Regions from separate parts of the [Enterobacter] lignolyticus SCF1 genome, predicted to be linked through region 1. Evidence: predicted binding sites of a transcription regulator. Region 1 holds the regulator's gene; the other holds the start of a gene.
The links. The regulator CRP, encoded in region 1, controls carbon source genes, mostly activating them, when cyclic AMP is high. The targets are predictions, from matches to a motif close to ATGTGANNNNNNTCACAT.
Positions count from the first base shown of each region.

Region 2: the regulator CRP is predicted to act here: its motif matches at 2,216-2,233, upstream of msrB (peptide-methionine (R)-S-oxide reductase MsrB).

Region 1 covers NC_014618.1:404,007-409,189, reverse strand. The annotation lists gene ENTCL_RS01870 (hydrolase) at 1-668, shown strand, start outside; gene ENTCL_RS01865 (YheU family protein) at 665-883, shown strand; gene ENTCL_RS01860 (phosphoribulokinase) at 923-1,792, shown strand; gene ENTCL_RS01855 (OsmC family protein) at 1,860-2,264, opposite strand; gene crp (cAMP-activated global transcriptional regulator CRP) at 2,571-3,203, shown strand; gene ENTCL_RS01845 (YccS/YhfK family putative transporter) at 3,257-5,183, shown strand, end outside.
Region 2 covers NC_014618.1:2,764,672-2,769,854, reverse strand. The annotation lists gene ENTCL_RS13025 (D-hexose-6-phosphate mutarotase) at 54-938, opposite strand; gene gapA (glyceraldehyde-3-phosphate dehydrogenase) at 1,014-2,009, opposite strand; gene msrB (peptide-methionine (R)-S-oxide reductase MsrB) at 2,344-2,757, shown strand; gene ENTCL_RS13010 (YeaC family protein) at 2,800-3,078, shown strand; gene pncA (bifunctional nicotinamidase/pyrazinamidase) at 3,140-3,781, opposite strand; gene ansA (asparaginase) at 3,791-4,807, opposite strand; gene sppA (signal peptide peptidase SppA) at 4,861-5,183, opposite strand, start outside.

The DNA of each region.
Region 1 (5,183 bases):
GCAATCAGCGAATTTACCACTCCGGCGAAACAGAAGACGGCACCTGGTTTTTACACTGGCTGCGCCGTGAATTCGGTACGGTGCCGACCGCGGCCGTCGGCTACTCGCTGGGGGGCAATATGCTCGCCTGCCTGCTGGCCAAAGAGGGCGCCAGCGCGCCATTGGATGCCGCGGTTATCGTCTCCGCGCCGTTTATGCTCGAGGCCTGCAGCTACCACATGGATAAAGGCTTCTCGCGGGTCTACCAGCGCTATCTGCTGAATCTGCTCAAAGCGAACGCCTCGCGCAAGCTCAAAGCGTATCCCGGCACGCTGCCCGTCGATCTTAAACAGCTCAAGAGCGTGCGCCGCATCCGCGACTTCGACGATCTGATCACCGCGAAAATCCACGGCTTTGCCGATGCGATAGACTACTATCGCCAGTGCAGCGCAATGCCGGTGCTGAGCCAGATAACCCATCCGACGCTGATTATCCACGCGAAGGACGATCCGTTTATGGATCATCACTCCATTCCCGCTCAGGAAGAATTGCCAGCGAATATTCAGTATCAGCTGACGGAGCATGGCGGTCACGTAGGCTTTGTCGGCGGCACCCCGCGGCGCCCGCAGATGTGGCTGGAACAACGCATTCCGGACTGGCTGACGCGCTGGTTAGGAGCCGCGCCATGATCATTCCCTGGCAGGAACTCGATCCGCAGACGCTGGATAATCTGATTGAAAGCTTTGTCTTGCGTGAAGGCACCGATTATGGTGAACATGAACGAACGCTTGAAGACAAGGTCGCCGACGTCAAACAACAGCTACAACGCGGGGAAGCCGTACTGGTGTGGTCAGAACTGCACGAGACGGTCAATATTATGCCCCGCACCCAGTTTCGCGGCTGACTATACTAAAACAATTGCTTATTCAGGGAGTTGTTCGACATGTCAGCCAAACATCCGGTGATCGCCGTAACCGGCTCCAGCGGCGCAGGAACCACCACAACCAGCCTCGCCTTTCGTAAAATCTTTGCCCAACTGAACCTCCGCGCGGCGGAAGTGGAAGGCGACAGCTTTCACCGCTACACCCGTCCGGAGATGGACATGGCCATCCGTAAGGCGCGCGATTTAGGCCGTCATATCAGCTACTTCGGTCCGGATGCTAATGATTTTGGCCTGCTGGAGCAGACCTTTACCACCTACGGGCAAACGGGGAGCGGCCAGTCGCGCAAATACCTGCACACCTACGATGAAGCGGTACCCTGGGACCAGGTGCCGGGAACCTTTACCCCCTGGCAACCGCTGCCGGAGCCTACCGACGTGCTGTTCTACGAAGGGCTGCACGGCGGCGTCGTGACGCCGCAGCACGATGTGGCGCGCCATGTGGACCTGCTGGTCGGCGTGGTGCCCATCGTCAACCTGGAGTGGATCCAAAAGCTCATTCGCGATACCAGCGAGCGCGGCCACTCCCGCGAAGCGGTGATGGATTCGGTAGTGCGCTCAATGGAAGACTACATCAACTTTATCACGCCGCAGTTTTCGCGCACCCATATCAACTTCCAGCGCGTGCCGACGGTCGATACCTCGAACCCGTTCGCCGCCAAAGGCATCCCCTCGCTGGATGAGAGCTTCGTGGTGATTCATTTCCGCAATCTGGAAGACATTGACTTCCCATGGCTGCTGGCCATGCTGCAGGGCTCATTCATTTCACATATGAATACGCTGGTGGTGCCGGGCGGCAAGATGGGGCTGGCAATGGAGCTTATCATGACGCCGCTGGTGCAGCGGCTGATGGAAGGGAAGCGGATCGCCTGATCATAGTCCCTCTCCCGGTCAGGAGAGGGTCAGGATGAGGGCATCAACGCGCACGATGCCCCCTCCATTACGCCTCAATCACTTCGTATGAATGCGTGATATTCACCGCTTTCTCCAGCATTAACGCCACCGAGCAGTATTTTTCCGCCGAAAGATCCACCGCGCGCGATACGGCCGCATCCTTAAGCGCTTTGCCTGTCACGATGAAGTGCAGGTTGATGTGGGTAAACAGGCGCGGCGCCTCTTCGCGGCGCTCGGAAGTCAGCTTCACTTCGCAGTCGGTCACGTCGTTGCGCCCTTTTTGCAGAATCGACACCACGTCAATAGCGCTACAGCCGCCTGCCGCCATCAGCACGACTTCCATCGGGCTTGGCGCTTTATCACCGGAGTTGCCATCCATCAGGATCTGGTGGCCGGAAGCTGACTCACCCAGAAAGGTTAAACCTTCGACCCACTTCACTCGCGCTTGCATATTCGTTAACTCCTGGTTGCATTTTTTCTGACAGATTACGCGTACATAACATTTCTCGCAACGGAAGGCGACCTGCGTCATGCTGAAGCGAGACACCAGGAGACATGCGGCGAAAGCTATGCTAAAACAGTCGGGATGCTACAGTAATACATTGAAGTACTGCATGTATGCAGAGGACATCTCAATTACAGGCTGCATCAAAATCCGACAGCCGACTTCCCAGGTACAGGGAAGGATACGATTGCAAAGCCAGTGGCAATCTCATTGCTGCCGCTGGAGAAAGCTTATAACAGAGGATAACCGCGCATGGTGCTTGGCAAACCGCAAACAGACCCGACTCTTGAATGGTTCTTGTCTCATTGCCACATTCATAAGTACCCATCGAAGAGCACGCTGATTCACCAGGGTGAAAAAGCAGAAACGCTGTATTACATCGTGAAAGGCTCCGTTGCAGTACTCATCAAGGATGAAGAAGGGAAAGAGATGATCCTCTCTTACCTGAACCAGGGCGATTTCATCGGTGAATTAGGCCTGTTTGAAGAAGGTCAAGAGCGTAGTGCCTGGGTACGTGCTAAAACTGCATGTGAAGTGGCTGAAATTTCATACAAAAAATTCCGTCAGCTGATCCAGGTTAACCCGGATATTCTGATGCGCCTCTCTTCTCAGATGGCTCGTCGCCTGCAGGTGACCTCTGAAAAAGTCGGCAACCTCGCCTTCCTGGACGTTACGGGTCGTATCGCGCAAACCCTGCTGAACCTGGCGAAACAGCCGGACGCCATGACGCACCCGGACGGTATGCAGATCAAAATCACCCGTCAGGAAATTGGTCAAATCGTGGGCTGTTCTCGCGAAACGGTAGGCCGTATCCTGAAAATGCTCGAAGATCAGAACCTGATCTCCGCCCACGGTAAAACCATCGTGGTTTACGGTACCCGCTAAGTCCACCACACGGCGTATTGCCCCCGCAACACGCCGTTTTTGTCTTTATACTCATGTGGCGCCGACTGATTTATCACCCCGAAGTTAACTACGCATTGCGGCAGACGCTGGTGCTCTGCCTGCCGGTTGCCGTCGGCCTGTTCCTGGGCTACCTGAACTACGGTCTGCTGTTTTCCCTGGTCCCCGCCTGCTGCAACGTCGCCGGCCTCGACACGCCCCATAAGCGCTTTTTCAAGCGCCTGATTATCGGCGGCTCGCTGTTTGCCGGCTGCAGCCTGGCGGTACAGCTGCTGCTGGCGCAGGACGTTCCTTTGCCGCTGATCCTCACCGGGCTTGCCATGACGCTCGGCGTCACCGCCGAGCTCAGCAGCCTGCACGCGCGCCTGCTCCCGGCCTCGCTCATCGCCGCCATCTTTACGCTCAGCCTTGCGGGCAATATGCCGGTGTGGGAGCCGCTGTTGATCTACGCCTGCGGCACCCTCTGGTACGGCGTATTTAACTGGTTCTGGTTCACCCTGTGGCGCGAGCAGCCGCTAAGAGAATCCCTCAGCCTGCTCTACCGCCAGCTTGCCGACTACTGCGAAGCCAAATACAGCCTGCTGACCCAGCATACCGACCCGTCGACCGCGCTGCCGCCGCTGCTGAACCGCCAGCAAAAGGCGGTTGACCTGATCACCCAGTGCTACCAGCAGCTGCACATGCTCGCGGCCAATAAGAACAGCGAATATAAGCGCCTGCTGCGCGCTTTTCAGATGGCGATGGATCTGCAGGAGCATATCTCCGTCAGCCTGCACCTGCCGGAAGAGGTGCAGAAGCTGGTCGAACGCAGCCACGCCGAAGCGGTGATCCGCTGGAACGCGCAGACGGTCGCCGCGCGCCTGCGGGTAATGGCTGACGATATCCTCTACCACCGCTTCCCGCAGCGCTTTTCAATGGACAAACAAATAGGCGCGCTGGAAAAAATCGCCCGCCAGCATCCGGATAACCCGGTCGGGCAGTTCTGCGCCTGGCACTTCAGCCGGATCGCGCGCGTTTTGCGCCTCCAGCGGCCGCTGTACCCGCGCAATCTTATGGCGGATAAAGAGCGTCGCCTGCCGCTGATCCCTGCGCTCAGAAGCTATCTGTCGCTTAAATCACCGGCCTTTCGCAACGCCGCGCGCATCAGCGTGATGCTGAGCGTCGCCAGCCTGATGGGGGTGGCGCTGCATCTGCCGAAGCCGTACTGGATAATGATGACGGTGCTGTTTGTGACGCAAAACGGCTATAGCGCGACCCGGGTCAGAATCTTTCACCGGGCGGCGGGAACGCTGGTCGGACTGGTTATCGCCGCCGGGGCTCTGCATTTCCACGTGCCGGAAGGCTACACTCTGGCGGCGATGCTGCTCATTACGCTCATCAGCTACCTGACGATTCGGAAAAACTACGGTTGGGCGATGGTCGGTTTTACCGTCACGGCGGTGTACACGCTGCAGCTGCTGACCCTCAACGGCGAGCAGTTTATCGTCGCCCGCTTTATCGATACGGTAATAGGCTGTCTGATAGCGCTTGGCGGGATGGTCTGGCTCTGGCCGCAGTGGCAGAGCGGCCTGCTGCGCAAAAACGCCCACGACGCGCTGGAGGCCGACCAGGACGCGATGCGTCTGATCCTGAGCGATGACCCGCAGGCGCCGACGCTCGCCTACCAGCGTATGCGGGTCAATCAGGCTCACAACGCGCTGTTTAACTCGCTCAACCAGGCCATGCAGGAGCCCGGCTTCAATTCGCACTATCTGGCGGATATGAAGCTGTGGGTGACCCACAGCCAGTTTATCGTCGAACATATCAACGCCATGACCACGCTGGCGCGCGAGCATAATATGCTGACGCCGGATCTGGCCGAGCGCTACCTGCAGTCGTGCGAAATCGCTCTGCAGCGCTGCCAGCAGCGCCTTGAGTATGACGAGCCCGGCGGCAGTAACGATGCCAACATCATGGAGTCGC
Region 2 (5,183 bases), 2.4 Mb from region 1:
ATCAAAACAGGGCGTTTCGCCCTGTTTTGCTTTGCGGCGGTGCAGCGTGGGGATTAACGCTTCACGACGCGGATAGTCTGCGCCAGGCGAGACGGCTTCTCTTCAGCGGCTTTTTGCGGCACGCTCACGCAGGCCGTTTCCACGCACACAAAGGTTTTATAGCCGTCGTCCGGCATGTCGCCCATGCTGATGGACAGCGCCGGGCCCGGGTTCCAGCCCACCACGTTGCTGTGATGGCGGTGCACGACCTCAATGTTGCGCTTCAGCGCACCGTCATGGATCACGCTGCAGGCTTCCGGGTTCAGATAGACGCGGTCGGTACGATCCGGGAAGGTCTGCACGCCGTCGCTAAGCAGGCCTTCTTTGCCGCCGTCCACTTTATCAATGAAGCGATCGCCAAAACCGCTGACCTTCACCGCGGCGATATCGCCGACGTGAAAGTAGGTGTGCAGCGCGGCGGTGGTTTCAAACTCGCCGTGGGCTTCCAGCTCAATCTCGCAGGTTTTACCCAGCTTGAAGCGGGCATACAGGGTGAAATCATGCGGCCAGAGGGCGCGGGTGTCATCGTTCGCCTGGAGTTCAAAAGTCAGCACCGCGCCGTTATCATCTTCGTTGTGCGCTTTCAGCCGCCACTGCTGATTACGGGCAAAACCGTGCGCGGGCAAACCCTGCTGCGCGGCCGGGCCAAACCATGGCCAGCAGATAGGCACCCCGCCACGAATGGCGGCGCCTTTTTTGAAAGAGGTCGCATCGCTCAGCCACAGCGCTTCTTCTTCACCCTCTGGTTTCCAGGAGAGCAGGTGAGCGCCATTCAGCGCTACGGAGGCTTTTACGCGCGGGTGGTCAACGACAATCACGTCAGCGCCGTCAATCTGGCGACGGGAGAGTACAGGGGTAAGTTGTTCGACTACCGGAAGAGCAAAAATTTTATTAATCATCAACGCAATCCTCTGTCTTAACGCAATAAAAAAGGCGACCGAAGTCGCCTTTTTGAATCAGATGCTCATCTCAACTTATTTGGAGATGTGAGCGATCAGGTCCAGAACTTTGTTGGAGTAGCCGGTTTCGTTGTCGTACCAGGATACCAGTTTCACGAAGTTGTCGTTCAGTGCGATACCTGCTTTAGCATCGAACACGGAAGTGCAAACTTCGCCGTTGAAATCGGTAGATACAACGTCGTCTTCGGTGTAACCCAGAACGCCTTTCATTGCGCCTTCAGAAGCCGCTTTGATTGCTTTCTTGATTTCTTCGTAAGACGCTGCTTTCTGCAGACGAACGGTCAGGTCAACAACGGATACGTTCGGAGTCGGAACGCGGAACGCCATACCGGTCAGTTTGCCGTTCAGTTCCGGCAGTACTTTACCTACAGCTTTAGCTGCGCCGGTAGAGGACGGGATGATGTTCTGAGCTGCGCCGCGGCCGCCGCGCCAGTCTTTGTGAGACGGGCCGTCAACGGTTTTCTGAGTTGCGGTGGTCGCGTGAACGGTAGTCATCAGGCCTTCGATGATGCCGAAGTTGTCGTTGATAACTTTTGCCAGCGGCGCCAGGCAGTTGGTGGTGCAGGATGCGTTGGAAACGATATCCTGGCCTGCGTAAGTTTCGAAGTTAGCGCCGCGTACGAACATCGGGGTGTCGTCTTTGGACGGGCCAGTCAGAACAACTTTTTTCGCGCCAGCGGTGATGTGCTTACGAGCGGTTTCGTCGGTCAGGAAGATACCGGTAGCTTCAGCAACAACGTCAACACCGATTTCGTTCCACTTCAGGTTAGCCGGATCTTTCTCAGCAGTAACGCGGATGGTTTTGCCGTTAACAACCAGGTGGCCGTCTTTCACTTCAACGGTGCCGTCGAAACGACCGTGAGTTGAGTCGTACTTCAGCATGTACGCCATGTATTCAGCGTCTAACAGATCGTTGATACCAACGATTTCGATGTCAGAACGTTTCTGAGCAGCACGGAAAACAATACGGCCGATACGGCCAAAACCGTTGATACCTACTTTGATAGTCATATATTCCACCAGCTATTTGTTAGTGAATAAAAGGTTGCCTGTAAAATTACAAAAACCTTACGCAGCGTCAAGCGGAATCGTGTCAATCATTGCGACAAATCAATCCTGTGCATAACCTTTGCGCGACTGACTCGCCTCACTCATCCTTTGGGCCGCATTCCATATGGGGCCTGCGTGCGGCATTTTAAAGGCCATTAGCGTTAAAAATGTGATTTACATCACAATTGCCAGGCCGCCTTTTCGCAACGACTAAGTTTAGAACAAAAGTTCGCACTTCATTGTTAATGTTTTGTTAGAATCGGCTACGTAGCCCTTTACCGCGAGATGTGAGCACATGGCGAACAAATTTTCCCCGGAAACGCTGAAAGAAACCCTCAGCGAAATGCAGTTTTACGTGACGCAGAATCACGGCACTGAACCCCCGTTTACCGGCCGCTTGCTGCATAACAAGCGCGACGGCGTTTACCACTGCCTGGTGTGCGATGCCGCGCTGTTTAACTCCCAGAGCAAATTCGACTCAGGCTGCGGCTGGCCTAGCTTTTACGAGCCCGTCAGCGACACGGCGATCCGCTATCTTAACGACTACTCGCACGGCATGCAGCGCATCGAAATTCGCTGCGGCAGCTGCGATGCGCACCTTGGTCACGTGTTCCCGGACGGCCCTCAGCCGACCGGCGAGCGCTACTGCGTCAACTCGGCTTCCCTGAGCTTCGCCGACGACGACAATGGCGATCGGACTAAGGGTTGAAAAAACGATTCAGCAAATTATTCCTGAGGAACGCAGCGAAACATGGAAATCGAACAGCTTATTGAGAGCATGACCCCGGAGGTTTATCAGCGCCTGGTGACCGCCGTCGAGTTAGGTAAATGGCCGGACGGCGTTGCGCTGACGCCGGAGCAAAAAGAGAACAGCCTGCAGCTGGTGATGCTGTGGCAGGCGCGCTACAACACCGACGCCCAGCACATGACGATCGACACCCAGGGGCAGATGGTGATGAAGAGCAAACAGCAGCTGAAGGAAGATTTTGGCATCGCCCCCAAACCGATCGCGACGCTGAAAATGCAGTAACGCGGTTCGCCGGGCGACGCTGAGGCCCGCCCGGAGAGATTCCGGGCGGAGGAGGGCGTGCTTACGCCTGGCTTTCCCGCCAGTCGTCCAGCGTATACAGCGTTGCGCCGGCGGCGGCCATGTCCATAAACGCCTGAGCGCTGTCCTGCGGCTGGAGGTTCACGCCGCGGCAGCCGTCGGTAATGACGTTGACCGCATAGCCCAGCTGCAGGGCATCCAGCACGCTGAACTTCACGCAGTAGTCGGTAGCGAGACCTAACACGATCAGCGTGTCAATCTGGCGCGCGCGCAGCCAGTCGTTAAGCCGGGTTTCCTGGCGATGGCCGTTGTCGAAAAAGGCGCTGTAGCTGTCGATATTCACCGATTCGCCCTTATGAAACACCTCGACGATCGCCTGCTGGTTCAGCAACGGATGCAGCTGTGCGCCCTCGCCGTGCTGGACGCAGTGATCCGGCCAGAAGGTCTGCGCCAGGCCGTCGAGCTGCCCCTGCGAAAAGGGGGCGGCCTGATGCTGGCTGGCGAAGCTGCCGTGGTTGGCCGGGTGCCAGTCCTGGCTGGCGATAACCGGGATTTGCCGCGCCTGGCACCAGGCGATCAGCGTATTGGCGACCTCTACCGTGCTGTCGCCCTCCGGAACGGCGAGGGCGCCGCCGGCGCAGAAATCATTCTGGATATCCACCAGTAACAGCGCGTGTTTGCTCATCGTCTCTCCTCAGTCGTCCGGCGTCAGCTCGCCGCGCAGGTTTTGCTGCATCGCGGTGCGCACCGCATCGGCGTCGAGGCCCTGGCTTAACAGATAGTGCAGCTTGGTCAGCGTCGCCTCAACGGTCATGTCGAAACCGCTGATCACTCCCGCATGCGCCAGCGCGTTGCCGGTGGCGTAGCCGCCCATGTTCACTTTACCGGACATGCACTGCGTCAGGTTCACTACCACAATACCGCGCAGGCTCGCCTGGGCAAGCTCATTGAGAAACTCGCCGTTTTGCGGCGCGTTGCCGACGCCGTACGAGCGCAAGATCAGCGCCTTCACCGGCTGGCGCAGAAAGTTGCGCACCACCTCGGCGGAAATGCCCGGGTAGATGGTCACCACGCCGATAGGCTGCGGGGTGATTGGATGGACAATCACGTCGCCGCTGCCGTGCGGCGCGGGCGGCGTGCCAAGGCGGCGGATGTGGATCCCGGCCTCCAGCAGCGGCGGCAGGTTCGGCGAGGCGAACGCGTCGAAGCCGTCGGCGTGCGCTTTGGTGGTGCGGTTGCCGCGGTAGAGGCGGTTGTTGAAAAACAGCGTGACTTCATTGACCGGATAGTTTGCCGCCACGTACAGCGCGTTGAGCAAATTGATTTGTCCGTCCGAGCGCAGCTCCGCCAGCGGGATTTGTGACCCTGTCACAATGACCGGCTTGCCCAGATTCTCCAGCATAAACGACAGCGCGGAGGCGGTGAACGCCATGGTGTCCGTGCCGTGGAGAATGACAAAACCGTCGTACTCGTCGTAATGGGCCTTAATGTCGTCGGCGATGTGCTGCCAGTCTTCGGGCGTCATGTCCGAAGAGTCCATTAGCGGCTGGTATTCGTGAATGGTGAAGTCGGGCATTTCCGGGCGGTGGAACTCCGGCATCAGGGCCAGCTGGCGTTGAAGGTGACCGGACACGGGGATATAGCCGTGCTCTGAGCGCTGCATGCCGATGGTACCGCCGGTGTAGGCAACGTAAATGGATTTTTTTTGCATGGTGTTTGGCTGATTCTGAAAGAAAAATCCCCTCCGCAGGGAGGGGATAACAGTTAGCGTATATTGGCGCAGGTCAGGCAAAATGCATAGCGATTTTGCGGGTCGTTAAAGGCGGCGAGCTTATCGCTTTCCGCTTTCACAACGCTCGCCGCGCTGGCCAGCGGCGCAGGCAGGAAGGCCTGCAGCGCTTCCGGCAGGGAGGCGCGCACCGAACCGGTCAGGCTGTCGAGCATCATACTGAAAAACGACGGCTCTTCCTGGTAGTAGCTGATATGCCACTGCTTGAGCTTCGCCAGCTCCGCGGCTTTCGCCACCGCATCGTCAAAGTCGCCCAGGCTGTCGACCAGCCCGTTGGCCTTCGCGTCCTGCCCGGTCC